2 regions of the Clostridium celatum genome follow, and region 2 is predicted to be linked to the other one. Evidence: a T-box and tRNA genes for the amino acid it is inferred to sense, from the RefSeq annotation. Region 2 holds a T-box; the other holds one or more tRNA genes.

Region 1 (15,434 bases), on a different contig from region 2:
TTTCCAGCTGCAAGCATTAAGAATCTTGCTTCTGCTTGTGCTTCAACTGATAAAGGTACGTGAACAGCCATTTGGTCTCCATCGAAGTCCGCATTATATGCTGTACATACTAATGGGTGTAGCTTAATAGCTCTACCTTCTACTAATACAGGTTGGAATGCTTGAATTCCAAGTCTGTGTAGAGTAGGTGCTCTGTTAAGTAAAACTGGATGGTCAGTAATAACTTCTTCAAGTATATCCCATACTTGATCATTTACTCTTTCAACCATTCTCTTAGCACTCTTTATGTTATGAGCTACGCCATCTTCAACTAATTTTTTCATTACGAAAGGCTTGAATAATTCTAAAGCCATTTCCTTTGGTAAACCACATTGGTACATCTTTAACTCTGGTCCAACAACGATAACTGATCTACCAGAGTAGTCAACTCTCTTACCAAGTAAGTTTTGTCTAAATCTACCTTGCTTACCTTTTAACATATCTGATAAAGATTTTAGAGGTCTGTTTCCAGGACCAGTTACTGGTCTTCCTCTTCTACCATTATCTATAAGAGCATCAACTGCTTCTTGAAGCATTCTCTTTTCATTTCTAACGATTATATCTGGAGCTCCTAAATCTAAAAGCTTCTTTAATCTGTTATTTCTGTTTATTACTCTTCTATATAAATCATTTAAATCAGATGTAGCAAATCTTCCTCCATCTAATTGAACCATTGGTCTTAAATCTGGTGGAATAACTGGAATAACATTTATAACCATCCATCTTGGATCATTTCCAGATTTTCTAAAAGATTCTACAACTTCAAGTCTTCTTATGATTCTTACTTTCTTTTGACCACTACTAGTCTTTAACTCTTCTTTTAAGTCTCTTGAAGATGCATCTAAGTCGATTTCTCCTAAGATTTCTTGAACAGCCTCTGCACCCATTCCAGCTACGAAGCTTTCTTCACCGAACTTATCAACTGCTTCTCTATATTCTTTTTCACTTAAAAGTTGTTTTTTAAGTAATGAAGTTTCTTTTGGATCTATAACGATATATGACGCAAAGTAAAGAACTTTTTCTAAAGCTCTTGGTGACATATCTAAAAGTAATCCCATTCTTGATGGAATTCCTTTAAAGTACCAAATGTGAGATACTGGAGCAGCCAGTTCAATGTGCCCCATTCTCTCTCTTCTTACTTTAGCTTTTGTAACTTCAACTCCACATCTGTCACAAACAATCCCTTTATATCTAACTCTCTTGTATTTACCACAATGACATTCCCAGTCTTTCATAGGTCCAAAAATTCTTTCACAGAATAGACCATCTCTTTCTGGTTTTAAAGTTCTATAGTTAATTGTTTCTGGTTTTTTAACTTCTCCTCTTGACCATTCTCTAATTTGGCTTGGTGAAGCTAAACCTATTTGTATAGCATCAAAATTGTTTAATTCAAACAAGGGTATATCCTCCCTTCAATTTTAGTGTTCGTCATCAACGAATTCATCTAATTCTTCTTCATGAAAACCTTCAAGAGCAAATGATTCATAATCAATATCCTCTTCAATTTCTTCATCATTAACTGTATAGCTGTCTTCATCAGCTACATGTTCCGGAATTACTTCTTCAGTACCTTCAATGTTTACTTCTAACTCATCAGAATCATCATCTGAGAATTCTTTTAATTTAACTTCTTCATTGTCTTCATTTAACACTTTAACATCTAAACATAAAGCTTGAAGTTCTTTGATAAGAACCTTAAATGATTCTGGTACTCCTGGTTCTGGAATATTTTCACCTTTAACTATTGCTTCGTATGTCTTAACTCTACCTACAACATCATCTGACTTAACTGTTAAGATTTCTTGTAATGTGTGAGCTGCACCGTAAGCTTCTAATGCCCAAACTTCCATTTCCCCAAATCTTTGACCACCGAATTGAGCTTTACCTCCAAGTGGTTGTTGAGTAACTAATGAATATGGACCTGTTGATCTAGCATGGATCTTATCATCAACTAAGTGAGCAAGTTTTAAGATATACATTATACCAACTGTAACTTCATTATCAAATGGTTCTCCAGTTCTTCCATCGTATAATACAGTCTTTCCATGCGCATTGTATCCTGCTTTTACTAAGCATTCTTCAATATTTTGTTCTGTAGCACCATCAAATACAGGAGTAGCTATATGCCATCCTAATTGACTTGCTGCCCATCCTAAGTGAACTTCTAATACCTGACCGATATTCATACGAGATGGAACCCCTAGTGGATTTAAACAAATTTGTAGTGGTCTACCATCTGGTAAGAATGGCATATCTTCTTCTGGTAAAACTCTAGAAATAACCCCTTTGTTACCGTGACGTCCTGCCATCTTATCTCCAACAGATATTTTTCTCTTTTGAGCAATGTAACATCTTACAAGCTCATTTACACCTGGATTTAATTCATCACCGTTTTCTCTTGTAAATACTTTTACATCAACGATGATACCAGCTTCTCCGTGTGGAACTCTTAAAGAAGTGTCTCTTACCTCTCTAGCCTTTTCACCGAATATCGCTCTTAATAATCTTTCTTCAGCTGTTAACTCAGTTTCACCCTTAGGTGTTACTTTACCTACAAGTACATCTCCTGATCTAACTTCAGCACCGATTCTGATTATTCCTCTTTCATCTATATCTTTAAGAGCATCTTCACTTACGTTTGGAATATCTCTTGTTATTTCTTCTGGTCCTAGCTTAGTATCTCTAGCTTCACATTCATATTCTTCAATATGGATAGAAGTAAATACGTCTTCTCTTACTAATTCTTCAGAGATAAGCATAGCATCCTCGTAGTTGTAACCTTCCCAAGTAATGAATCCCATTCTGATATTCTTTCCTAATGCGATTTCTCCTAGGTCAGTTGCTGGTCCATCAGCTAATACTTGGTTCTTAAATACAATTTCACCCTTATCAACTAAAGGTCTTTGATTTATACAAGTACCTGGGTTACTTCTCTTGAATTTAAGTAATTTATATGTGTCAATTCCGCCATCAGCATCTCTCTTAACTCTGATTTCTGAAGAACTAACATATACAACTTTACCTGAATTTTTAGCCTTTGGTAATACTCCTGAGTCAGCTGCTGCTCTGTATTCTATTCCTGTACCAACGATAGGCGCTTGTGGCTTTAATAGTGGAACTGCTTGACGTTGCATGTTCGCACCCATCAGTGCTCTAGACGCGTCATCATTTTCAAGGAAAGGTATCATTGCTGTTGCAACTGAAACTATTTGTCTTGGTGAAACGTCCATTAAATCTACATCTTTAGCATTAACTTGTAATATGTCATGCTTATATCTAACAGTAACTCTACTGTCTACAAATCTACCGTCTTCACCGATTGGTTCTTTTGCTTGTGCTATTAAATATAAATCTTCTTCATCAGCTGTGAAGTATCTTATTTCATTAGTCACAACACCAGTTTCTTTATCTATAATTCTATATGGAGTTTCAATAAATCCATATTCATTAACTTTTGCATATGTTGCAAGTGAGTTAATAAGCCCTATATTTGGTCCTTCTGGAGTTTCTATAGGACACATTCTACCATAATGAGAATGGTGAACGTCTCTTACTTCGAAACCAGCTCTTTCTCTTGAAAGACCTCCTGGTCCTAAAGCAGATAATCTTCTCTTATGTGTTAATTCTGAAAGTGGATTTGTTTGATCCATGAATTGTGATAATTGTGAACTACCAAAGAATTCTTTGATAGATGCAGCAACTGGTCTAATATTGATTAACATTTGTGGTGTAATTGCTTCTTGGTCTTGAATAGTCATTCTTTCTTTAACTACTCTTTCCATTCTTGATAAACCAATTCTAAATTGATTTTGAAGAAGCTCACCAACAGATCTTAATCTTCTGTTACCTAAATGGTCTATGTCGTCAGTATATCCTACACCGTAAGCTAATCCTAATTCGTAGCTTATAGTTGCAAATATATCATCTCTTACTATATGTTTAGGTATTAATCTAGTTATGTTCTTTTTAATTTCTTCTTTGATAGTCGCTTCATCATCGTAATTTTCTAATATTTCCATTAGAGTTGGATAATGAACAGCTTCTCTTATGTTTAAATCACTAATATCAAATGATACTACTTTTTCTATATCTACAAAGTGGTTACCTATAACTCTTAAAACTTTATCTTCAACTAAGATATCAACAGAATTAATTCCTGCATTTTGAATATCCTCAGCCATGCTTCTGCTAATTTTTTCACCTTGTTCAACCATTATTTCTCCAGTTGAAGGGTTTATTATATCAGTAGCAGCTATTTGGTTTATAAGTCTTAAGTTAAGAGCTAACTTTTTATTGAATTTGTATCTACCAACTCTTGATAAATCATATCTCTTTGCATCAAAGAATAAAGAGTCTATTAAAGATACTGCACTATCTACTGTTGGAGGTTCACCTGGTCTTAATCTCTTATAGATTTCAAGTAAAGCTTCCTCTTTAGTCTTAGTATTATCTTTTTCAATAGTAGCTTTAAATCTTTCTTCTTCACCAAAATAGTCTAAAAGCTCTTGGTCACTTCCATAACCCATAGCTCTAGCTAAAATAGTTATTGGTAATTTTCTAGTTTTGTCAATTCTCACATAAATAACATCATTAGAATCTGTTTCATATTCTAACCATGCACCTCTGTTAGGAATAACAGTTGAAGCGAATAGTTTTTTACCACTCTTATCAACAGTATTACTATAATATACACCTGGAGATCTAACTAATTGGCTAACAATAACTCTTTCAGCACCATTGATGATGAATGTTCCTTGTTCAGTCATTAGTGGGAAATCACCCATAAAGACTTCTTGTTCTTTAATTTCTCCAGTTTCATTGTTTGTCAGTCTTACTGACACCTTTAATGGAGCTGCGTAAGTGCAATCTCTTTCTTTGCATTCCTCAACCGAATATTTGATATTATCCATATCAAGCTTATAGTCTACAAACTCAAGCACAAGATTCCCAGTAAAGTTAGTGATTGGATTTACATCATCGAATACTTCTAATAAACCTTCTCTTAAAAACCACTCATAAGAATCTAATTGTATTTCGATTAAGTTTGGCATTTCGGTTACATCTTTAACCTTAGCAAAGCTCATTCTAGTTCTTTTTCCGACTTGGACAGGATGTACCATGAATTTTCACCCCTTGTTTTAAAGTAAAATAACCAAAAGCATAATTTCCCTAAGGACCTATGCTTTCGGAGAGCATCACGTTATAGTATAACCATTTTTCTATTGATTATACTCATTTTCGTAAGAATATATAATTATCCATAATGAATAGTACATTTAATGATAGTATCATAATGGATTTTTTTTGTCAACACTTTTACATATTATTTTTTATTCCTACAATTTTAGTAAATTTTATCATTTTCTGTATTTAGGCAATAAAAAAGGTGCTATTAAGCACCTTTTTATATAAAGTTAAGAAATTACTTAACTTCTACTTCAGCTCCAACTTCAGCTAATTTAGCTTTCATGTCTTCAGCTTCTTCTTTAGAAACAGCTTCTTTTAATGTCTTAGGAGCTCCGTCAACTATTTCTTTAGCTTCCTTTAATCCTAATCCAGTTATTTCTCTAACAACTTTGATAACTTTGATCTTGTTAGCACCAGCGTTAGCTAATACTACGTCGAACTCAGTCTTTTCTTCTGCTGCAGCACCTGCAACAGCTCCACCAGCAACAGCAACTGGAGCAGCAGCGCTAACACCAAACTCCTCTTCGCAAGCAGTTACTAATTCGTTTAATTCTAAAACAGTCATTTCTTTTATAGCTTGAATGATTTCTTCTCTTGTCATTTTAATTGCACCTCCAAAATTTTTATCAGTTTATTATTCAGCTGACTCTGATTCTTTTTTTTCTTTAATTGCATTTAATAAATATGCAAGGTTTGATAATGGAGCTTTGAAGCTTCCAAGAAGTTTTGCAATAAGAACTTCTTTTGATGGGATTGTTGCAAGTTTTTCAACTCCAGCCTTGTCATAAACAATACCGTCAACAACACCTGCTTTAAGTTCTAACTTCTTATGATCTTTAGCGAAGTTGTTTAATACTCTTGCAGGAGCAGTAGCATCTTCGTATCCGAATGCTATTGAAACTGGCCCTTCTAAGTATTGAACTAAATCACCTAGACCTAATTCGTTAGCTGCTAATGTTACTAATGAGTTCTTGTAAACTTTATATTCAACACCAGCTTCTCTTAAGCTCTTTCTTAACATTGTATCTTCTTCAACTGTTAATCCTTGGTAATTAGCTAATGCTACACCTTGAGCTTTTTCTAACTTTTCTCTTATCTCAGCTACCTTAGCTTCTTTGATTTGTCTATTCTTCTTTATCACTGTGTGTCCACCTCCTCACAGTTATTAACTGTAATATATATTAAGAAAGGTCTTCCCATAGACACAGGAAGACCAAATAATCACATATCTAGTATATCCTAGGTAGGCGATCACTTTAAACCTTTCGGCACCTACTGTCTACGGAAACAGTATTTTCTTTTTCACAACGAAATTTATTATACTATGTAAATTCCATTATGTCAATATTAATCTAAAACTTTAGTTGGGTTAATTTTTGCTCCAGGTCCCATTGTGCTTGAAACAGATACTGATTTAACGTATTGTCCCTTAGCAGCTGCTGGTTTAGCCTTTACTAAAGCGTCCATTAAAGCGTGGAAGTTTTCTTGTAACTTTTCAACACCAAATGATTTCTTTCCGATTGGGCAGTGAACGATAGCAGTTTTATCAACTCTATATTCAACCTTACCAGCTTTGATTTCAGCAATAGCCTTAGCTACATCAAATGTAACTGTTCCTGATTTTGGGTTTGGCATTAATCCCTTAGGTCCTAAAACTCTACCTAATCTACCAACTACACCCATCATATCTGGAGTAGCAACTACTACATCGTAATCGAACCAGTTTTCACCTTGGATCTTTTGAACTAATTCTTCAGCTCCAACGAAATCTGCTCCTGCTTCTTGAGCTTCTGTAGCTTTAGCACCTTTAGCGAATACTAAAACTCTAACACTTCTACCAGTTCCGTTTGGAAGAACAACAGCTCCTCTAACTTGTTGGTCAGCGTGTCTTGGGTCTACCCCTAATCTTACGTGTAATTCGATAGTTTCATCGAACTTAGCTTTTGCAGTTTTAACAGCTAAATCTAAAGCTTCAGCTGGTGTATATAAAACGTTCTTATCTACTAATTTTGAACTTTCAACATATTTCTTTCCCATTGTAATGCCTCCTTCGTGGTTTTAGCGGTTTTTACCTCCCACTTTTTTAAAAAAATTAGAATTACTCTGCTATAGTAACACCCATACTTCTTGCAGTTCCTTCGATCATGCTCATAGCAGTTTCGATTGAAGCAGCATTTAAGTCTGGCATTTTTAATTCAGCGATCTTTCTAACTTGATCCTTAGTTAATGTTCCAACCTTTGTTCTGTTTGGAACTCCTGAACCACTTTCTAATCCTAATTCTTTCTTGATTAGAACTGCAGCTGGTGGAGTTTTTAAGATAAAGCTAAATGATCTATCTTGATATACTGTTATAACAACTGGTATTATTAATCCAGCTTGATTAGCAGTCTTTGCGTTAAACTCCTTACAGAATCCCATAATATTAACACCGTGTTGCCCTAATGCTGGACCTACTGGTGGTGCTGGTGTTGCCTTTCCTGCAGGAAGTTGTAATTTTATCATTCCTGTTACTTTCTTAGCCATTTACTATTCCTCCTATACTGTGGTAATACGGACTTTGTCCTCCCACTTAATTAAAAACATTAGTTTTATACAATATAATATTAAACTAATTTCTCAACTTGGTTGAAATCTAGTTCGGCTAAAGTTTCTCTGCCGAACATGTCAATTAAAGCCTTTATCTTGTGCTTTTCAAGGCTTATTTCTTGGATTATCGCTACGAATTCTCTAAGCGGTCCTGAAATAACTCTTACGCTTTCTCCTACTTCTAAGTCAATATCTATAGGCATTTCAACAACTCCCATAGATTCTACTTCCTCTTCAGTAAGAGGTACTGGTTTAGAACCTGGGCCAACAAATCCTGTTACACCTCTTGTGTTTCTAACCACATACCATGACTCATCAGTCATAAGCATTTTTACTAACACATAACCAGGGAATTTCTTCTTTAAAGAAACCTTAGTCTTACCATCTTTCTCTTCAATAACTTCCTCCATAGGAACTTGAATGTCAAGAAGCAAGCTTTCAAGGTTTCTATTTTCAATAGTTTTTTCAAGGTTAGCTTTAACCTTGTTTTCATATCCTGAATATGTGTGTACTACATACCATCTAGCTCTTTCACTCATATTTACTATAGATGAGAAAACCCATCTAAACCTCCTTTGATTATAGTTTGAAAATTAATTTAAAGAGGTTTGTAAAAATATAATCTAACCCGCCTACTAATATAATATATATTAGTACGACTACGCCTACTGCAATTAACGCTTTTTTTGTGTCATCTTTAGAAGGCCAAGTTATTCTTTTAACCTCTGCCTTAAGTTCTCTAAAAAACTTAGAAAGCCCTCTGTTTTCAGAAGTTTTAGTATTAATATTTACATTTTCTTTAATAGCCATTACTTCACATCCTTAACTATTGCGAATATGTGTCATTCCTCTAAAGTCAACTATTTAGTTTCTTTGTGTGTTGTGTGTTTCTTACAGAATCTGCAATATTTGTGCATTTCCATTCTGTCTGGGTTATTTTTCTTGTTTTTCATTGTGTTGTAGTTTCTTTGCTTACACTCTGTGCATGCTAATGTTATCTTAACTCTCACAGTCTGCACCTCCAGTTATCCAAATAATTATATAAGTCTATATGATATTGTGTTATCTATTTCGTTAATTACTTAAACACCTTACCATAAAACCGATATTATGTCAATAATATTAGCTTGGTAAAGGACTAGGTAAACTAACCCAGCCCTTTTATATGTTAAGTAATTAATTACTATTCAACTATAGCAGTAACAACTCCTGAACCTACAGTTCTTCCACCTTCTCTGATAGCGAATCTTAAACCTTCATCCATAGCTACTTGAGTGATTAACTCAACGTTCATATCGATATGGTCTCCAGGCATAACCATTTCCATTCCTTCTGGTAATTTGATTGATCCTGTAACGTCTGTTGTTCTGAAGTAGAATTGTGGTCTGTATCCATCGAAGAATGGAGTATGTCTACCACCTTCATCTTTCTTAAGTACGTATACTTGACCTACGAACTTGCTGTGTGGATTTACTGATCCAACTTTTGCTAATACTTGACCTCTTTCGATGTCTGTTCTTTGAACACCTCTTAATAATGCTCCGATGTTATCTCCAGCTTGTGCTTCGTCTAGTAACTTTCTGAACATTTCGATTCCTGTTACAACTACTTTTCTCTTTTCTTCCATTAATCCAACGATTTCTACTTCGTCTGATACGTGAAGAATTCCTCTTTCAACTCTTCCTGTTGCAACTGTTCCTCTACCAGTGATTGTAAATACGTCTTCTACTGGCATTAAGAATGGCTTATCTGTTGCTCTTTCTGGAGTTGGGATGTAGCTATCTACAGCATCCATTAATTCCATGATGCAAGCTGTTGCTTCTGGATCTGTTGGGTTTTCTAATGCTCTTAAAGCTGATCCCTTGATTACTGGAATGTCATCTCCTGGGAAGTTGTATTCAGATAATAATTCTCTAACTTCCATTTCAACTAATTCTAATAATTCTTCGTCATCAACCATATCTGCTTTGTTTAAGAATACAACGATGTAGTCAACACCAACTCTTGAAGCTAGTAGGATGTGCTCTCTTGTTTGAGGCATTGGACCATCTGCTGCTGAACAAACTAAGATAGCTCCGTCCATTTGAGCAGCTCCTGTGATCATGTTCTTAACGTAGTCAGCGTGTCCTGGACAGTCAACGTGAGCGTAGTGTCTGTTTTCTGTTTCGTATTCAACGTGAGCTGTATTGATTGTGATTCCTCTTTCTTTTTCTTCTGGAGCCTTATCGATATCAGCGTAGTTGAACGCTTCTGCGAATCCTCTGTTTGCTAATACTGTTGTAATAGCTGCTGTTAATGTAGTCTTACCGTGGTCTACGTGACCTATTGTTCCGATATTTACGTGTGGTTTACTTCTTTCGAACTTTTGCTTTGCCATTTGAAAATTCCTCCTTATTTTAAATAAACTTTGCCTAGCGTTTGCATACTAAATTTATATAATGGAGCTCACGATCGGGATTGAACCGACGGCCTCCGCCTTACCAAGGCGACGCTCTACCGACTGAGCTACATGAGCATTAAAGCGTTATACACTTTAATATACCAATTATAAAGTTTACTATCATTTGTTTTTTTTGTCAATATGATTTTACCATTATTATTTGCTATCAGATAGGCATTTTTCAAGCTTTCTCTTAACCCTTTGAAGAGCGTTATCAATAGACTTTGCATGTCTATCTAAATCACAAGCAATCTCTTGATATGATTTGCCATCTAAATAAGATTGAAGAACTTCTTTTTCTAAATCTGATAGCACTTTTGATATTTCACCCTCTATATACTTCTTTTTCTCTTTACTTATAATAAGCTCTTCTGGATCAGTTATCTTCATACTAGATATTATATCCAAAAGTGTTCTTTCTGAATCATCTTCAGATACAGGTTTATTAAGAGAAATATATGTATTTAGTGGGATATGCTTTTGCCTAGTAGCTGTTTTTATAGCTGTTATTATCTGCCTAGTTATACATAACTCTGCAAAAGCTTTAAATGTTGTTGATTTCTCATAATTAAAATCTCTAATAGCTTTATATAACCCTATCATACCTTCTTGATAAATATCTTCTTTATCAGCTCCTATTAGGAAATATGATTTGGATTTTGCTTTCACAAAGCTTTCATATTTAGAAATAACATATTCTTGAGCCCTCACGCTTCCATTTTTCGCTTCTATGACTACCTCTTCTTCTGCTTTACTTTCAAATTCACTAGCTATTTCTTTTGAATATTCTTTGCTATTCACAATTTCCCCTCCAACCCCAAATTACTATTCTTTAGCTACGCCTTATCGCTTCTAACTTTTTTAAAATATCATCATCTATATTATCTTGAACTGTGCTCTCTCTTACTGCATTTGTTTTGCTTCTCACAGTTCTTTTTATATCCTCTGATGTATCAAAAATCATATTATAAAATTCAACACATGAAATTCTAGTTGCACCTCTCTGGAATATAGTTTGTTGCTCAAGAGAATCTGATGTTACAACTGAAACTTCAAAACGTCTACCTATATTGTGTATTTCTTTTTCAATATAAGCATCTGCAGTTTCTCCACTTTTAGTGAATACTACTGTAAGGTTTTTATTATACTCGTACTTACTTTCTAAATTTCGCGCAACTTTATATCCATCAAACACAAGCATTATTTTACATCCATGTATTGCTCCATAATTATGTAAAATATCAATTAGCTTTTGCCTCGCACTATCTAAACTAACTTCTTTTTCATGCTTTAAATTACTCCAACTATTAATCACATTGTATCCATCTATAAAAATAAATTTCACTTTTAACCTCTGTCGCTTTAAATTATTTAGTCAATCTTCCTTTTAATACCTCATACATCATTATACCACCTGCTACAGAAGCATTTAAAGAGTTAATTTTACCTATCATAGGAATTTTTACTAATAAATCACACTTTTTAAGAGTTAGATTTGATATTCCTTTCCCTTCACTACCTATTATTAAAGCACATGGACCTGAAAAATCTGTATTGTAGCTATAATCTTTACCATGAATATCAGCTCCGTAAACCCAAATACCTCTTTCTTTTAATAGATCAATAGTTGCGTTTATATTAGTAACTTTTGCAATTCTCATATGTTCTATAGCACCTGCAGCACATTTGTAAACCGTAGAAGTTACTCCAACATTTCTTCTCTTAGGTATTATTATTCCGTGAACTCCACAAAGTTCTGCTGTTCTTATTATTGAGCCTAAATTATGTGGGTCTTCTATTTCATCTAATATTACTATAAAAGGCTTTTCTCCTTTTTTTTCTGCATAATCTAATATATAACTTACTTCACTATATTTAAAAGGAGTAACCTTTGCAATAATACCTTGGTGATTTAAACCTTCACTCATAGTATCAAGTTTTCTTCTATCTGCTTCTTTAATAACTATACCTTTTTCTTTTGCAAGGCCTAAAGCAACCTTTATTGATCCTTCTAAATCTCCTTTAATAGCATATATACATTCTATAGTTCTATCACTTTTTAATGCTTCTATAACCGCATTTCTTCCTATAACTAAATCTTCTCTTACTGCTTCAATATTAGTTTCTTTTGCCGGTGCAAAACTCGCTCTTTCTCTTCTATTTTGTTTTTCTTGTAACTTATTAAATTCTCTTTCTCTTCTTCTAGGGTTTTCTCTTTTAGCCATATCTATTCTCCTTTTAGCTATTAGATTATCTTTAATGCATTTTCAAATACAAATTCTAATCTTTCATTATTACCAGTTAAATATAAGTATCCAACTAAAGCCTCAAATCCAGTTGCCATTCTATAGTCTCTTACATCTGCATTTTTTGGCACTGTTGCAGATTTAGCATTTCTACCTCTTTTAAATATGTAACTTTCATCTTCAGTTAAATATTCTTCTATAGCATGCATAATAGCACTTTGACTTTTTGCTTTTACATATCCAATTGCTTTTACATGCATCTTATGTGCACTTAACTCAATGTTGTTAGCTAATATAGAATTTCTTATAAAAAGCTCATATACACCATCCCCAACTAAAGCAAGTTGAAGTGGATTTAAAAGTCTAGCTTCTTTTTCAGTAAATTCTTTTACTTTTAAGTCCTTTAACATAAGTTCTCTCCTTATCAATTATAAAGGTAAAAATTCTTTCATTAAATATATTATCCATAAAATGTATAACTTATTAAAATAATACTTTTCAATAAATTATTATACATATTTATTAAACATGACAAATAGCAAATTTAAGATTACTCTCAACTTATAAATTGCTATTTTTATAAAATCTACATTAAGAAGAAACTACATATTTAGTAGTTTCTTCTTAAAACTTCATATTAATTATTTGCAATTTGTCACTTTTGAATTAGTCTACCTTTTTCCATCTTACTCCTTGAGGAGTATCTAAAAGTTCTATTCCTTTTGCTTTTAGTTCATCTCTTATCTTATCAGCTAAAGCAAAATTTTTATCTTTTCTAGCTTGTTGTCTTTCCGCAATTAATGCTTCAATCTCTTCTTCTAAGTTCCCCTTAGTAGTTTTTTGTAATATTCCAAGTGGAGCTCCAAGTTCTCTTATAAGAGATAATGCCTTTTCACATAATTCTTTAGATGAATTTATAGTTACATTACTATTTGTATCTCTTATTAAATCAAATAATACTGATATAGCATCTGCTGTATTAAAATCATCATCCATCTTTTCAATATATCTTTCTCTATATTGATTTAAAGATTGTAAATACTTAACTTCTTCATCATTCATCTTTTCTGTATTAACTTCAGTTATTAAGTTTTCTAAATTTCCTATAGCATTATATAATCTTTCAATTGATGCCTTAGCTGATTCTAATAAATCGTTACTGAAGTTTAATTGAATTCTATAATGACCTGATAGCATTAAGAATCTTATTACATCTGCATCATATTGTTTTAATGCATCTCTTGCTGTTAAAAAGTTGTTTAATGATTTAGACATTTTTTGATTATTAACATTTAAGAATGCTGAATGCATCCAATAGTTTGCAAACTTCTTTCCTGTTAATGCTTCACTTTGAGCTATTTCGTTCTCATGATGAGGGAATGATAAATCCATACCACCTGCATGTATATCTATAGTGTCCCCAAGTAATTTCTTAGCCATGCATGAACACTCAATATGCCATCCTGGTCTTCCTGGTCCCCAAGGACTTTGCCAAGCAGGCTCACCTGGTTTTTGAGCTTTCCAGATAGCAAAATCCATTGGATCTTCTTTTCTTTCATCAACATTTATTCTTGCTCCAGCTTGTAAGTCTTCTAAATTTTGACCTATAAGCTGACCATATCCTTCAAACTTCTTAGTTCTGAAATAAACATCTCCATTTACTTCATACGCATATCCTTTTTCTATTAATCCTTTAACAAACTTAATTATATCTGTAATAAATTCTGTTGCTCTTGGATTAATAGTAGCTCTTTTTATATTTAATCCATCAGCATCTTTGTAATATTCACAAATGTATTTATCACCAATTTCTTTTACTGTTGTACCTTCTTCATTGGCTTTATTTATCATCTTATCGTCTATATCTGTAAAGTTTTGAACATACTCTACTTCGTATCCTCTATACTCCATATATCTTCTTATAGTATCAAATACTATAAATGTTCTTCCATTACCAATGTGGAAGAAATTATATACAGTTGGACCACAAACATACATCTTAACTTTCCCTGGTTCTAATGGAACAAATTCTTCTTTTTTTCTTGTTAAGCTATTAAAAATCTTCACTGTGAGATCCCTCCCTTTCTTTTAGTGTATTAATATTATAATCTTATATTATTCTTTTCAAATTGAGATTTTACTGTTTCAATAACATCATCAATCTTAATTACTTCCATTTCTCCATCTCTTAATTTAAATTCAACTTCACCATCAGTTATTTTCTTACCAACTGTAACTCTCATAGGAATTCCGATAAGTTCTGAATCTTTAAATTTAACTCCTGGTCTTTCATTTCTATCATCTAATATAGCATCTACACCAATTCTTCTTAATTCTTCATATAGTTTATTAGCTATTTCCATTTGAGCTTCATCTTTAATATTTACAGGTATAACTGAAACATGATATGGTGCAACTGAAAGTGGCCATATTATTCCATTATCATCATGATGTTGTTCGATTATTGAAGCCATTGTTCTTGTAACTCCAATTCCATAACAGCCCATAACAAATGGAGTATTTTTCCCATTTTCATCTATGAATGTAGCATTCATAGCCTCTGAATACTTAGTTCCTAATTTAAATATATGCCCAACTTCTGTTCCTCTAGCTATAGTAACTTCTGCTCCACACTCTGGACACTTTTCTCCACTTTCTATGTTTCTAAAGTCTCCTACAGTTCCTTCGAAGTCTCTTCCATAATTAACATTTTTTAAATGATATCCTGTTTCATTTGCTCCAGTTATCATGTTATACATATAAGTAACTTCTTCGTCTACTAGTAATAAATCTACTTTTATTCCTACTGGTCCACCAAATCCAACTTCACAACCAGTTGCATTTCTATATTCTTCATGAGATGCCATTGCTATATCAGTTGCTGCATTTGCCGCATTTGATACCTTAACTTCATTAACTTCTCTATCGCCTCTAA
Region 2 (15,434 bases):
ATCTAACATTAAATTCAGTAAAAGTTCCTCTCACCATTACTGCTCTTTCATGAGTAAAAACATCAAAGCTTGCCTTACCATGATAATTTCCCATTCCACTACTTCCAACTCCACCAAAAGGTATATTAGAATTGGCTACATGAATGATTGTATCGTTAATAGTAACTCCTCCTGATGTTGTTGATCTTAATATATTTTCTATTTTATTTTTACTTTCTGAGAAATAATATAATGCTAATGGCTTTTCTTTATTATTCACATATTCTATTACTTCTTGTATATCGCTAAATTCTTTAACTGGAAGAATTGGACCAAATATTTCGTCTATCATTACATTTGCATCTTCATTAATATCTGTTAATATAGTTGGCTCAAAATACAAATCATTTTTATCTACTTCTCCACCAAAATAAACATTTCCCTCTTCAATATAAGATTTTAATCTATCTATAGTTTGAGTATTTATAATTCTTGGATAATCTATACTTTCTTTAATATTGTCTCCAAACTGTTTATGTATTTCATTTACAATCAATTTTAATAATTTATCTTTTATAGATTTATGCACATATAAATAATCTGGTGCAACACAAGTTTGTCCTGCATTTAAAAATTTTCCCCAAACTATTCTTTTAGCAGAAAGTTCTAGATTTGCATCATTATCTACTATACAAGGACTTTTACCTCCAAGTTCTAATGTTATAGGAGTAAGATACTTTGCCGCCTTCTCCATTACTATTTTTCCTACTCGCACACTACCTGTAAAGAATATATAGTCAAAAGGTAAATTTAATAATTCAGATACTACCTCTTTACCCTCAAGTGCTCCTACTACTTGAATATAGTTATAATCAAAATTTTCGTTTATTAACTCTTGTAACAGTATAGCCACATTTTTACTATATTCTGATGGTTTTATAATTGCAGTATTTCCAGAAGAAATAGCACCTATTAAAGGTGCTATAACTAATTGAAAAGGATAATTAAAAGGTCCAATTATTAATGTTACCCCATATGGTTCTTTATATACATAACTTTTTGAAGGATAATATAATATAGGAGATTTTCTTTTTTCCCTTCTAGCCCATTTTTTCACATTTCTTATATGTGTATTAATTTCTTCATATACTATTCCTAATTCTGTAGCATATGCCTCAAATTTTGATTTACCTAAATCTTTATTTAATGCCTCTAATATTTTATCCTCATTATTTTTAATTATATTTTTTAATTTTTTTAAGTTGTCTATCCTAAATTTAATATTAAGTGTATTTCCTGTGCAAAAATATTCTTTTTGATTATTAAAAACTGATAATATATCTTTCATACATACGCCTCATCTAATATCTATTATTTCCTTTTCTAAATTCTATCATAAATTAAATTACCATCCAATAACTTATGAGGTATAATAAATTCTGATATTCCTGATGCATACGGAGCTATTTCGTATAATCCAAAATAAATTACAAGAGAATTATTTTTAATATAAAAGCTTTGATTTTGCTTTATTCCATTAAATCCATCCTTCCCCATAAAATATCTATCTGGATCCTTTGCTATTTGTCTACCTATTTCTTTATCTATAACTCTTTTAAAATCAAACTCCTTCTTAAACAAGTCCTCTACCATCAATTCTGCACCTGTATATAAATCTACATTATATGCAATTCTAGTTGTTACTCCATGTGCTCCACCTGTAAACTGATAGTAATCTATATAAAAACTTAATATATCGCTGTTATTAGTAATCTTATATCTAGCATATAATTGATATGGCATTAATGGTGCTGGTGCATTTTTAAAATAATCATCTGCAACTTCTTTAACATCATTTATCCATGCTTCTGTCCACTTTATAATCTTATCATTAACATTTTTTTGTTGATTTTCATTAGTTAAATTTTCAATCTGAGGAATTATAACATTGACATCTAAGTACTCATTTTTACTTTTATAAACTTTATCCACAACATTAGCTTTATCAGTATATTGAATACCCACACACTTTTTCAACATTGCTTGTGGATAACTATTTAAAATTACTAACAACATAAATCCCCCTAAAAAGCCTATAATTAGACGTTTCATGTAATATCCCTCCTACTTTTCTGATAAAATTCTTCTTTTTTATATTATTATCTACATTATTGTTAATAATTATTAACAATAATATCAACAAATTAACAACAACTTATCCACATGTGGTTGTGGATTATGTGTGAAACCTCTATTTTTTGTTAATTCTTTAATTTTTTACATAGTAATTTTATAACTTATTTTTAAGAAATAAATATCAATATTTCATTTTAATATCATTTTTATCCACCTTTATTATTTATTTAATAATTAAATAGGCGTTTTAAACAAATTTTAATTTTTATCAACATTATCAACAGCACTCTTTCAATAACTGTTAATAACTTAATTATCCTTATTAGTATTAACAAAATTAACTTTCTTATAAACCTTTTTTTATTTTTTACAAAAATAAATATTTATAAAAATAACTCCTTGTTAGTAGTTTAATAAAATCACTAACAAGGAGTTCTCATTTTTATTCTTCTTCATCAACTTCTTTAGTTTTACCGGAGGTAGTTATTAATTTATTTATTACTTTTAACTCATCATAAGTTAAATCTCTCCATTTACCCATTTTTAAATCGCCTAAATCAATATTCATTATTCTTATTCTTTTTAACTTAACTACCTGATATCCTAGCGACTCACACATTCTTCTTATTTGTCTATTTAACCCTTGAGTTAAAATAATTCTAAAAGTGCAATTTCCCTCTTTTTTTACATAACATTTTTTTGTAACTTGCCCTAAAATTTTAATTCCATTTCCCATTCTTCTAATAAATTCATCATTAATAGGTTTATTAACTGTTACTATGTACTCTTTTTCATGATTGTTTCCAGCTCTTAAAATTTTATTAACTATATCACCATCATTAGTTAATAAAATTAACCCTTGTGAATCTTTATCCAATCTTCCTATAGGAAATATTCTTTTTTCATGATTAACAAAGTCAACAATATTACCTTTAACCTTATGCTCAGTAGTACAAGTAATTCCAACTGGCTTATTTAAAGCTATATAAACTAATTCCTCTTCTTTAGAAATAAGCTTACCATTTACTTTAACAACTTGACCCTTAGCTACTTTAGTTCCCATAGTAGCCTTTACGCCATCTACCATAACTTTTCCTTGTTCTATTAACTTATCTGCTTCTCTTCTTGAGCAAAAGCCTGACTCACTTATATATTTATTTAATCTTATAGTATCTCCTCTATCACTGTGTACAATTACCTGTTGATTATTTTTTCGTGACTTTTGCTGCATATTTACCTTCCTTTGTTTAATTAATTTTATGTTCGCTACCTACATTATTTAATTTAGCATTAATACCATTATTATAAATATATTTTTCACTTTTTTCTATACTTCCATACTTAATTGGTTTTCCACTAATTGTTATTATTATTCCCGAATCTAAAATCATATTGTTTTTATCTATATACTCTATAAAAGTACTTAAAGCTGTATCCATTTCTTTATCAACAACATCAATTTCCTTTATAATTTCACGACCTTCATTAGTTGTAGCTAATATATCAAAAACCCTACCATAAGTATTAACTTGTATTTTTACTTTTATTAAAGCATTATTCTCAACAACTATAGTTCTTACAATATTTCTATAGGTATATGTTATTCCTAAAGTTAAAGTAGTTATAATTATTAATATTATTGCTATATGAATCTTATAATCGCTTACAGTTTTTTTAGCAACTCCATCTCCTTCTTCACCTTTAATACATTGATTTAATAACCTTATTCTTTTAAATTCACCTAGAGATGTTATTATAATAGCACTTTTTTTATTTCTATATATGATAATACCTTTTAATAAATTGTTTTCCTTAAATTCTATTAATTCTTTTCCAATTTCATCTTTATTATTTTCTACAATTTGTACATATTCTCTAATATATCTATAAGCCGGATTTCCAAATATAATTACATATGCTATTATATATTGTTTATACTTTTCAATATAACTTTTTAACTTATTAGTTTCCTTACTAATTTCATCAACTGGTAATTCTTTACTTTCAATAAACTTATCATATAGCTCTACATTTTCAGTAATAAATAGAGCTATATTTAATATCTCATTTCTAATTTCGTAGCTTATATCATTCTCTATTAAATCTCTTATTAAAACTTTATATTCAATAAGCTCTGAAGTTATCTTATCTATCTCCTTACTTCTTGCCTCAATTATATCATCTCCAAGTAACACTAATGGGCAAGCTGAAGAAAATCTATATTTATCATTTATAAACTCCTGCATATTATTCCCCTAACATAACAAATCTTTAGTTAATATATAAAATATTTTTACAGTTTACTAATTAATCTCTATCATTAGTTATATAAGTAAATCTTTATTTCTTCTCTTAGTTATCACTTACAAAATAGCACTCTTCTTTTCTTTTATTATCCATTATTAATATCTTCAGTCTTTATTAATTTTCCCGTTACAACTACTCTTTGTTTTGCACCTACTGTACAAGTTATTAGAGTTATTTTCTCATAATCTGATTTTTCTAGAACTTCTACATCACTTGGATCAACTATAAAATTATCATCTATTTCATAAGTATATTTTTTATCCCTTGTATTAATAATTACTTCATCTCCAGCTTTAACTTTGTATAAATTAATAAATGCATCTGTATAATCAGAAACTCTATGTCCTGCAACAGCAAAATTTCCTACTTCTCCCGGCATAGCTGAATCTGGGAAATGCCCTAAAAAGTATTGTAATGTATTATCATCAATTCCTGTAACAATAGCTTGTTTTAATTTTATTCTAGGAATTTCCATAATAGCAATTGGTGAATAACCATTGATATCATCTAAGCTTACTACTTCTTGTGATGCATTTTCTCCTTCTTGTTTTTCTCCAGTAATTTGACCTTCAAATAAATCTATCATCTGCTGTTGTTTTTTATTTGTTTCTATTTTTTTATAAACTACATCCCCTACTATAAACACCCCAACTAGAATTAAAATTACCCCTACAATTCGTCTAAACTTGTCCATAAATTATCACTCCCATTTATTTTTTATTTTAGTATAAAATATCATTTTTTCTACATATATTATATCATAAAGCATTTAAAATAATATATTTATATATTAATTATGTAATATAGAGAGGTGTTTATGAAAGGGCGTAAAGATAATGTTATTTATATCGACTTTACATTCAAAAGAAAAAAAATAAAATCAAAACATTTCTTCTTTTTATACAAACTATATGCATACATCAGAAATATCTTTTCTTTTTATCCTAAAAAAACTAAAGGTAAAAAATCAAACTATGTAAAAAAATATAAATCTTCAAATTATTAATTTTAAATATCCCATTTTTATTATTATTAATATTACTTCTTTATGTTAAAATATATTAAAAAAAATTTTTATGAGGTGATTTTTATGAGAATAGGAATGGGATATGATGTACATAAGTTAGTTGAAAATAGAGACCTTATTTTAGGTGGAGTTAAAATTCCGTACGAACTTGGTCTTTTAGGCCATTCAGATGCTGATGTACTAATTCATGCAATAATGGATAGTTTACTTGGTGCATCAGCTCTTGGAGACATAGGAAAGCATTTTCCTGATACAGATCCAAAATATAAAGGTATCTCTAGTATTGAACTATTAAAAGAAGTTGGAAAGCTATTAAAGGATAATAATTTCACTATTGGTAATATCGATTCTACTATAATAGCACAAAAACCAAAAATGGCTCCACACATTGAAAGTATGAGAAAAAATATAGCTGATGCTCTAAATATATCAGTTAACCAAATTAATGTTAAAGCAACTACAGAAGAAGGTTTAGGTTTTACCGGTGAAGGACTTGGTATATCATCTCAAAGTATTTGCTTATTAAAGTAAAATAGAAAATAAAATACTACCAACAATACTTAAAACTATAAAAAATAATGAGTGAAAAGTTCTATTCATTTACTTCTCACTCATTATTTTTAACTTACCATTTTTATTTTTTTATTTTCAACTTGTTTTGTTTTTCTTTTATTATATACAATTATTGCAATAACTGCAGAAATTCCCATTAAATATGGATAGAAAAGATATTTCATTATTGCAAATGGTGAAAGCGCTGCAAGTCCTGCTGCTGATATAAGCTGTGCACCATATGGTATAATTCCTTGGAACACACAAGAGAACATGTCCATAATTCCTGCTACTCTTTTAGGCTCAAGACCAACTTCATCAGATATATCTTTAGCTATAGGTCCAACAGTAACTATAGCAACAGTATTATTAGCTGTACAAATATCAACTAAACTTACTAATGCTGCTATCCCAAATTCAGCTCCCATTTTACTTTTAAAACCTCTTAATCCCTTATTTATAATAAAATCTATTCCTCCATTAGCTTTTATTATTTCAATAGTACCTGCAATTAAAAGTGAAATTATTATAAGCTCACTCATTCCACCAATTCCATCTGCAATTGCACCGAAAAATCCTAACAAATCAAAACTTCCACTTATGAATCCAATTGCACCTGCTATTATTATTCCACCTAGTAAAACAACAATAACATTTAAACCAGCAAGAGCTCCTATAATAACGGCAATATAAGGAACTATTTTTACCAGACTATAGTCTAAAGCTTCTACAGTAGTAACTTCTGCACCTCTTGTTACTAAAACAAATATTAATGCAGTAATTATAGCTGCTGGTAATACTATTTTAAAGTTCATCTTAAATTTATCCTTCATTTCACAACCTTGAGTTCTTGTAGCCGCTATAGTTGTGTCAGAAATCATAGATAAATTATCTCCAAACATTGCTCCACATACTACAGATGCAACAGCTAATGCTACAACTATTCCTGTTTTTTCTGCAACTCCCACTGCAATTGGTACTAATGCAACTATTGTCCCCATAGATGTTCCAACTGATAATGATATAAAACAAGCTATTATAAATAATCCTGCAATCATTATATTACTTGGAAGTATTGAAAGTCCTAAATTTACTGTTGAATCAACAGCCCCCATTGATTTCGCAACTTGAGCAAAAGCTCCTGCTAATATAAATATTAATACCATTAAAATAATATTAGTATTCCCTGCCCCTTTACAGAAAATTTCTATTTTATCTTCAAATTTAACTTTTCTATTCATAATTAAAGCAACTAAAGCAGCTGCTAAAAAAGGAACTATTACAGATACCGCATAAAAATCTTTAGCAATTATTGCCGACGATACATAAACAACTATAAATACAAGTAACGGTAATAATGCCCATGCATTTCCTTTGTTATTCATTTTCCTTCCTCCTCTTTGTAATTAATTAGAACTATAATTACTAGTTCTAAACTTAAAACATAATAAACATAACAGCCCAACTATTTATTATATAAATAGTTCTTTAAATAAAATAAAGCTCCTGAGAAACTCAGAAGCTTAAATAATCAAAACTACATATATTTTCTCATCTATCAGGATTTAGCACCACAAAAATAGCTATAAGTTATAGTTTTTTAATTAGTAATTAACATTAAAAATTTAAAACAATTTAATATACAATAATTAAGACTATTAATACTCTTAATTATAAACTACTAACTTCTAACTACTAACCTCTAACTGTTAATAGGTTGCCGGGCTTCATAGGGCCAGTCCCTCCACCGCTCTTGATAAGATATTTTATTTTACAGGTTCAATTTTAACAACTTAATAAATTTATGTCAACTGGAAAGAATTTTTAATAAATTATTTTCCTTATTTTTTATATTTTATCAAACAACTTTTCCTTTAATAATTCAATAAAATACCACTTCAAATAGTATACTTATAAAAAAAGAAGTAACTAAAGTTACTTCTTTTTTGGTGCGCCATCACGGGTTCGAACCGGGGACACCCTGATTAAGAGTCAGGTGCTCTACCAACTGAGCTAATAGCGCTTATATGGAGCGGGTAGTGGGAATCGAACCCACCTTTCCAGCTTGGAAGGCTGGAGTATTACCGATATACGATACCCGCATATTCTTGACATCTATAATTATACTATTATAGATATTATGATGTCAAGAATATAATTTTAACTTATATTACTTCTGTAAGATTCTTTTGCAATATATTTCTAAATTTTTCTCCACATTCCTTATCTGTTGTGGCCTTTATACATATTTCATTCCATGTACTTATATCTTCACTAGTCTTATTTTTAAATTCTTCTTCACTAGTAGTCATATAATTAGATTCTATTACAAAATTACCTAGTTCTTCTGCAGTATCAAATATTTTTAAATATAAAAATTCTCTACTATCACCATACCAAGTTCTATTAAAATCTCTAACAAATCTTTTTAGTTCCTGACTCACTTTATTTTTAGGTAATTCCCAGCAATGTTTTATCATTTTCACATGCTTTCTCATATTTTCAGCCTCTAATTTAGTTATTTTTTTAGAACGTTCACCTTCATTTATTATTTCCTCTACCGGTTTTACTGGAATATAAGAAACTGTTCCTTTCTTGCCATTAATCCAAATATAAAATGCCTCTTGTAAAAATGAATATTGAATATATCCTATTAAAGCATTAACATTTGGAAAATAACTCCATACATTGTTTAATCCATTTCCTTTAGAAAATATTAAAGTATGGATATAAAGGCTCTTATCTGTAGGCGTTTTATCCATCAGCATATGACCTCTAATGGTTTTATTTTTGATAATAAGACTTTCCCAATATTCAAAAGAATTATAATTTTGCCTCACAATTATCACCTTTCTTCATAATTTTTAATATAATATATTATAATTTAATATTACCACTTTATAACATTTATAATCAATATAACTTTTAACAGACAGTTAATTTGAAAATTCAAAAAAATCATTCTATAATATAAGTATAAAATTTAAAGGGGGCAATTATTTGTACACGTGCGAAATATGTGGTAAAGAAGCTGATGTTCATCATATAGTTCACAGAAGCGAGGGCGGTTTTGATATAGATATAAACTATAAGTATTTATGTGCTTTTCATCATCGCGGAAAAGATGGGCCACATCAAAATATTTTTGTTGATTTACAATATAAGATAGAGATGCAAACTAAGTTGTACAATATTCTTCCTAAAAAATATTATTCACCTAAAGAAATATCTCAAATTTTAGGTCTTCACAATGGATCTTTAAAGAGATTACTAAAGAATTTAAAAAGATATAAAGAAGGATACAAGAAAGAAGATATAATATTTACATTAATGGGATGTGTAAAATATAATGTAGATATTTTAGAAGAATTAGCTTTAGATTTATTAATAGAACAACTTTAACAAATATCCACCAAGACTTAATATAATAATCTTTGGTGGTTTTTTTATTTATATAAAAACTTGTTTAAATAAAAATAAAAGACGTTGTATAATTACAACGTCTTTATCATGGAGCGGGTAGTGGGAATCGAACCCACCTTTCCAGCTTGGAAGGCTGGAGTATTACCGATATACGATACCCGCATATATTTTTATCTGAATTTCTCAGACATCTTACATTAACGATTATATAAAACACTTTATAGCTTGTCAATACACTTTTTTATATTTTTTTATATTTTTTTATTCAGCTATTTAAATTTTTATTTATAAAATGGTGCAGATGAAGGGAGTCGAACCCATACGCCAATGGCGCTAGATCCTAAGTCTAGTGCGTCTGCCAATTTCGCCACATCTGCATTTACACTTTTATATATATTATAACATTTACATTTTTACACTTCACTACATAATTGTAATTTTATTTAAATTATATTTTATACACCTTCTAAATTGAATCTAATATTAAAACCTAAATTCGGCTTTTTAAAATCATAAGTACATCCCTTTTGTTTGTCTGCAACGATAAATAATTCTTTGTTCCCCACTATCATAAATCTCTCAAAAAATTTCTCCTTATTGCTACGCCAATATCTAAAAATCCAATGATTAGATTTACTTTCAAAAAAATTTAACCAATCATAAACGCTTATTTCTCCATCATACATTTATATCACCATTCCCCTAACCTTTAATTTAATAAATTATATTCTTAAACTTTACTTAATATTCATTATTTATATACATATTTATTTTTTTATTAAAAATATATTTTTAGGTACTGTTTATCTTTGGCTTAATATAATGGTACTGTAAAATAATATATCTATTACCTATTTTATTCAAAATATTAAAATAAAATTTCAAATTAATAAGTTTGTTTTATAGTTTATGTTTATATCTATCAATACTATTAACTAATTAATAACCTAAATTAGGTTTTATAAAAAAGCAGAACCCTTTATTGACATAAATCATATAGATATTTATAATTATTCTTAAGAAAATTTATAAAGATAAATATTAAATTTTTATTTCACTGATAGATTTAAATTATAATTAATATTTACACTTTATTATTTAAAACTATATAAGATTTATAACTTTTTATAGTATAAAAGTTATTTCATATTGTTAACTCTATGAAGAGACGAGTAAATTAAACCTTCATTTCAAGAGAGAAAATACCCTGGCTGTAAGTATTTTTAAATGAAATTAATTGAAGACTACCTCTGAGAGACTCTAATCCAGTCCGTTTCATCACGTTACGATGATTCTTAAGTGGCCTTTTTAGGCAATTAAGGGTGGAACCGCGGGAATGTAATGCTCTCGTCCCTTTTCTATACTATTTTTGTATAAGAAAAGTGACGTAGGGCTTTTTTTATACAATTAATCAGCCCTTGTGCTGTTATTTATTTCTACCAAAAATATAAACAAAATAAACGAAGGGAGATTTTTTTAATGATTAAAATTACTTTAAAAGATGGATCAGTTAGAGAAGTTGAAAATGGTTCATCAGTTTTAGACGCTGCTAAGTCTATAAGTGAAGGTTTAGCTAGAGCTGCTTACTGTGGAAAAATTAATGGAAAGGTTGTTGACTTAAGAACAATCTTAAATGAAGATTGCGAGCTTGAAATCTGTACTTTTGATACTGAAGAAGGAAAAGATGCTGTAAGACACAGTATATCTCATGTACTTGCTGCTGCCGTTAAAAGATTATATCCAAATGCTAAAATTGCTATAGGACCAGCTATTGCTAATGGATTCTACTATGACTTTGATGTAGAAAAAGCCTTCACTGCTGAAGATTTAGATAAAATCGAAGCTGAAATGAAAAAAATAATAAAAGAAAATCCTCAAATTGAAAAATTTGAACTTCCAAGAAGTGAAGCTGTAGAGCTTATGAAAGATGAACCTTATAAGGTTGAATTAATAAATGATTTAGGTGAAGATGAAATAATTTCATTCTATAAGATGGGTGATTTTACAGATCTTTGTGCAGGACCTCATGTACTATCATTAAAGAACATTAAAGCAATTAAACTTCTAAGAACTGCTGGTGCTTACTGGAAAGGCGACGAAAAGAACAAAATGCTTTCTAGAATATATGGAACAGCATTCTTAAAGAAAGCCGATTTAGATGCTTATTTAGAAGCCTTAGAAGAAGCTAAAAAGAGAGATCATAATAAATTAGGTAGAGAACTTGGAATTTTCACTACTGATGAAAAAGTAGGTCAAGGACTTCCTCTATTCATGCCTAAGGGAGCTAAGTTATTCCAAACTCTTCAAAGATGGATTGAAGATGAAGAAGAAAAAAGAGGATATGTTTTAACTAAGACTCCATTTATGTCTAAAAATGACTTATTTGTAGCTTCTGGTCACTGGAGCCACTATAAAGATGGTATGTTTGTATTAGGAGATGAAGAAAAGGACACTGAAGTTATGGCTTTAAGACCAATGACTTGTCCATTCCAATTCACTGTGTATAATGCAGAGCAACACAGCTATAGAGATCTTCCAATAAGATATGCAGAAACTTCTACTCTATTTAGAAAAGAAGCTTCTGGAGAAATGCACGGTCTTACTAGAGTTAGACAATTCACTTTATCAGAAGGTCATATAATCTGTACTCCAGAGCAAGTTGAATCTGAGTTTAGAGAAGTAATTGATTTAATAAACTACGTTATGGAAACTTTAGGAATAGCTGAAGACATCTCTTATAGATTCTCTAAATGGGATCCAAAAGATACTGAAAAGTATATAAATAACCCAGAAGCTTGGGAAGCTACTCAAAATCAAATGAGAACTATACTAGATCACTTAAATATAGATTACGTTGAAGCTGAAGGCGAAGCAGCATTCTATGGACCAAAGCTTGATATTCAATCTAAAAACGTTCATGGAAAAGAAGATACAATAATTACAGTTCAAATCGACTTTGCCTTAGGTGAAAGACTTGGTATGAGCTATATTGATAAAGATGGTGAAAAGAAAATACCATTCGTTATTCATAGATCATCAATTGGATGTTATGAAAGAACAATTGCTACTTTAATAGAAAAATATGCTGGTGCTTTCCCAACTTGGATGTCTCCAGTTCAAGCTAAAGTTCTTCCACTTTCAGATAAATATGCTGAATATGCTGATGAAGTAGTTAGCACTTTAAGAAGAAATGGTGTTAGAGTTGAAGTTGACCACAGAACTGAAAAAATTGGTTATAAGATTAGAGAAGCTAGACTTGAAAGAGTTCCTTATATCCTAGTTGTTGGTGAAAAGGAAGCTGCAAACAATGAAGTTTCTGTAAGAAGTAGAAAGAATGATGATGAAGGTGCAATGGCTTTAGATGCATTTGTAGATAGAATTACTACTGAAATAGCTAATAAAGAAAGATAAGATTAAAGTTAAATAAGATATATCAAATAATTTTTGATATATCTTATTTTTTTAATTAAATTACACAAATTTTAACATAATTTTCAAAGTAACATAAAAAACTAATATTATGTATATCCTTAATATATAAATATTATTAAAGAATAGAGGATTGATTTAATTTGAGTTTTAATGAAAATAGTTATATACAATTAACAAAAGAAGAAATAGAAAATTGTAGACATGAGTCTGAAAAAAAATGGTACTTGTTTTTAGTATTTATTAATTTATTAATAATATTTTCTGTTATAGTAATTTGTATCATTAACATTCATAATTATAATACTCTACAAAAAACACTAACAGATTCTTTTGCTGATATGTCTTCATATGCTACTATTGTGTTTTCACCTTCATCAATACTTAACAACTTTCCTACTGAGTTACAGTTACTAATAACAGGATTAGTAGTTTTGATTTGTTTTCCATTTGGAGTAAACCTTTATTATGCAAAATATAAATCTAGAGCTATAAAAATTACTGAAAATAATTTTCCTGAAGTTTATTATAAAATACAGGAATACTCATATAAATTAGGACTTAAAAAAGTTCCAGAAGCACTTTTAATTCAACAAAATGGTATTATGAATGCATTTTCTGCTTTTATAATAAATAAACAATATATAGAAATTAATAGTGACTTATTTGAAATAGCTTATAGAGAATATCATGATTTAGATTCCCTTAACTTTATTATTGCTCATGAATTAGCTCACATTAAATATAAACATGCAACTTTTTCCTACAACATATTTATTTTATTTTCAAGTTTAATTCCTATAATAGGACCTACAGCTTCAAGAGCAAGAGAATACAGTTGTGATAGATTAGCTCAAAAAGTTACTGAAACTAGTGGAATTGAAGCTATGTTTTCTTTATTTGCTGGAAAGCACCTATATAAAAAAATTGATGTTTATGATTATATTGAAAATAGTAAAGACATAAAAGGTTTTTTTGTGTGGTGCAATAATTTAGTAAGTACTCACCCTATATTACCTAAAAGAATTAGAGCTTTAGCTAAAGGTGAAGGAAATGGTGAACTTTATTAATTAAAAATTTATTATTTTTTAAACTAAAAAGAAAAAGACAATGTAATCTGCACATTACATTGTCTTTTTCTTTTACACAACGTTATTAAATTCAACAGTGGCTTTATAAATGGCCCAAGATATAACTCTAGGATAGCTATTTCTTACAACAAAGATACTTTAACTAATTTTTAGAATAGTACTCTACAACTAAAACTTCGTTAATTTCTATTGGTACTTCTGCTCTCTCTGGATATCTTTCTAATATTCCAGAAAAGTTACCTTCATTCTTACTTAAGTAAGGTAACACATTTAGTATGTTAGCTTCAAAGTTTTCTTTGAACATTTCATTTTTTTGAGATTTCTCTCTTAGTTTAATTTCATCACCAACAGAAACTTGATATGATGGTATATCAATCTTTTGTCCATTAACTAATATATGTCCATGTACAACCATTTGACGTGCTTGTCTTATTGAGTTTGCAAATCCTAATCTATAAACTAAATTATCTAGTCTGCACTCTAGTAATTTAATTAAAGCATATCCTGTTAAATCTTTAGATTTAGATGCTTTCTTGAAATAGTTAGCAAATTGCTTTTCCATAACTCCATAATACGCTCTTAATCTTTGTTTTTCTAATAATTGAGTACCATAGTCTGAAAGCTTTTTATCACTTCTTGCAGTACCTTTAGTCGCTCTATTCATCGCTTTTGGATGACCACAAACATTTAAGCCAAGTCTTCTACACTGCTTAAATCTTGGTCCCATCATCTTCGCCATAGTATCATCTCCTAAAATTATTTCCGGCAGTACTTAAGCCTTAAATTCAATATAGCATACTTTTTTCTTTTTGTAAATGATAATAATTATCATTATCATTATTTTTTAAATTTTATAGAGAGGCTTAAATCCTCTCTATCTTAATACTTAGATAAATATTAATTTTTTACAACCTTTATAATAAATTTCATCTTTTATAGTTTCAATAAACTTTTGGACATATGCTTCTGATGTGCACTCAATATATAATACAACTTCATCTTTTAAACTTTTATCAATAATCTTTATATTATTGAAAATATCTCTACATCTACTTACAACCTCATCCTTATCAGATGTTCTTATTCTTAAAATAGAATTACAAGTTTTATGTGCATAATTAATCATTTCTGCTTTTTCTTTATTAAAGCTACCTATATCAGAAAATCTACAATTTATAATATCATTTAAATCACTATAAACTGAACTTCCTGTTGGTAACTTTCCAGCCCCTTTTCCTATAAATATTAATTCCCCAATTTCATCCCCATTTAAAATTACTCCATTAACTTCATTATCGATTTTAGCCAATATACTATCTTCATCTACTAAAACTGGTTTTACTGAAGTATATATTTTATTCCTACACTTTACTGCTTCTGCAACTAATTTAATTTTACAATTAAATTTTTTTGCATATTTAAAATCATTGCTATCTATTTCAGTAATTCCATTTATATTGATATCTTCCCATTTAAAACTCTTATCAAAA

Evidence for each region. The T-box of region 2 lies ahead of thrS (threonine--tRNA ligase). A T-box ahead of a tRNA ligase gene usually reads a tRNA of that ligase, here a tRNA-Thr.
Region 1: it has a tRNA-Thr gene. The T-box ahead of thrS (threonine--tRNA ligase) is inferred to sense a tRNA for this amino acid. The anticodon was not compared.

The regions. Positions count from the first base shown of each region.
Region 1 covers NZ_JAJKGM010000018.1:39,116-54,549, forward strand. The annotation lists gene rpoC (DNA-directed RNA polymerase subunit beta') at 1-1,436, opposite strand, end outside; gene rpoB (DNA-directed RNA polymerase subunit beta) at 1,458-5,159, opposite strand; gene rplL (50S ribosomal protein L7/L12) at 5,462-5,827, opposite strand; gene rplJ (50S ribosomal protein L10) at 5,861-6,364, opposite strand; ribosomal protein L10 leader region at 6,401-6,529, opposite strand; gene rplA (50S ribosomal protein L1) at 6,574-7,263, opposite strand; gene rplK (50S ribosomal protein L11) at 7,325-7,750, opposite strand; gene nusG (transcription termination/antitermination protein NusG) at 7,831-8,352, opposite strand; gene secE (preprotein translocase subunit SecE) at 8,393-8,623, opposite strand; gene rpmG (50S ribosomal protein L33) at 8,674-8,823, opposite strand; gene tuf (elongation factor Tu) at 8,997-10,190, opposite strand; tRNA gene LPC13_RS09295 (tRNA-Thr) at 10,253-10,328, opposite strand; gene sigH (RNA polymerase sporulation sigma factor SigH) at 10,410-11,054, opposite strand; gene LPC13_RS09305 (NYN domain-containing protein) at 11,086-11,598, opposite strand; gene rlmB (23S rRNA (guanosine(2251)-2'-O)-methyltransferase RlmB) at 11,621-12,478, opposite strand; gene LPC13_RS09315 (Mini-ribonuclease 3) at 12,499-12,909, opposite strand; gene cysS (cysteine--tRNA ligase) at 13,166-14,566, opposite strand; gene LPC13_RS09325 (proline--tRNA ligase) at 14,602-15,434, opposite strand, start outside.
Region 2 covers NZ_JAJKGM010000010.1:33,786-49,219, reverse strand. The annotation lists gene LPC13_RS06460 (aldehyde dehydrogenase) at 1-1,327, opposite strand, end outside; gene LPC13_RS06455 (DUF3298 and DUF4163 domain-containing protein) at 1,363-2,091, opposite strand; gene rluF (23S rRNA pseudouridine(2604) synthase RluF) at 2,558-3,346, opposite strand; gene LPC13_RS06445 (anti-sigma-I factor RsgI family protein) at 3,363-4,361, opposite strand; gene LPC13_RS06440 (class D sortase) at 4,508-5,116, opposite strand; gene ispF (2-C-methyl-D-erythritol 2,4-cyclodiphosphate synthase) at 5,513-5,980, shown strand; gene LPC13_RS06430 (Na+/H+ antiporter NhaC family protein) at 6,070-7,386, opposite strand; tRNA gene LPC13_RS06425 (tRNA-Lys) at 7,949-8,024, opposite strand; tRNA gene LPC13_RS06420 (tRNA-Gly) at 8,030-8,103, opposite strand; gene LPC13_RS06415 (hypothetical protein) at 8,167-8,841, opposite strand; gene LPC13_RS06410 (HNH endonuclease) at 9,002-9,403, shown strand; tRNA gene LPC13_RS06405 (tRNA-Gly) at 9,513-9,586, opposite strand; tRNA gene LPC13_RS06400 (tRNA-Leu) at 9,718-9,801, opposite strand; gene LPC13_RS06395 (hypothetical protein) at 9,880-10,110, opposite strand; T-box leader at 10,576-10,782, shown strand; gene thrS (threonine--tRNA ligase) at 10,904-12,835, shown strand; gene LPC13_RS06385 (M48 family metallopeptidase) at 12,997-13,923, shown strand; gene rpsD (30S ribosomal protein S4) at 14,087-14,683, opposite strand; gene LPC13_RS06375 (homoserine dehydrogenase) at 14,831-15,434, opposite strand, start outside.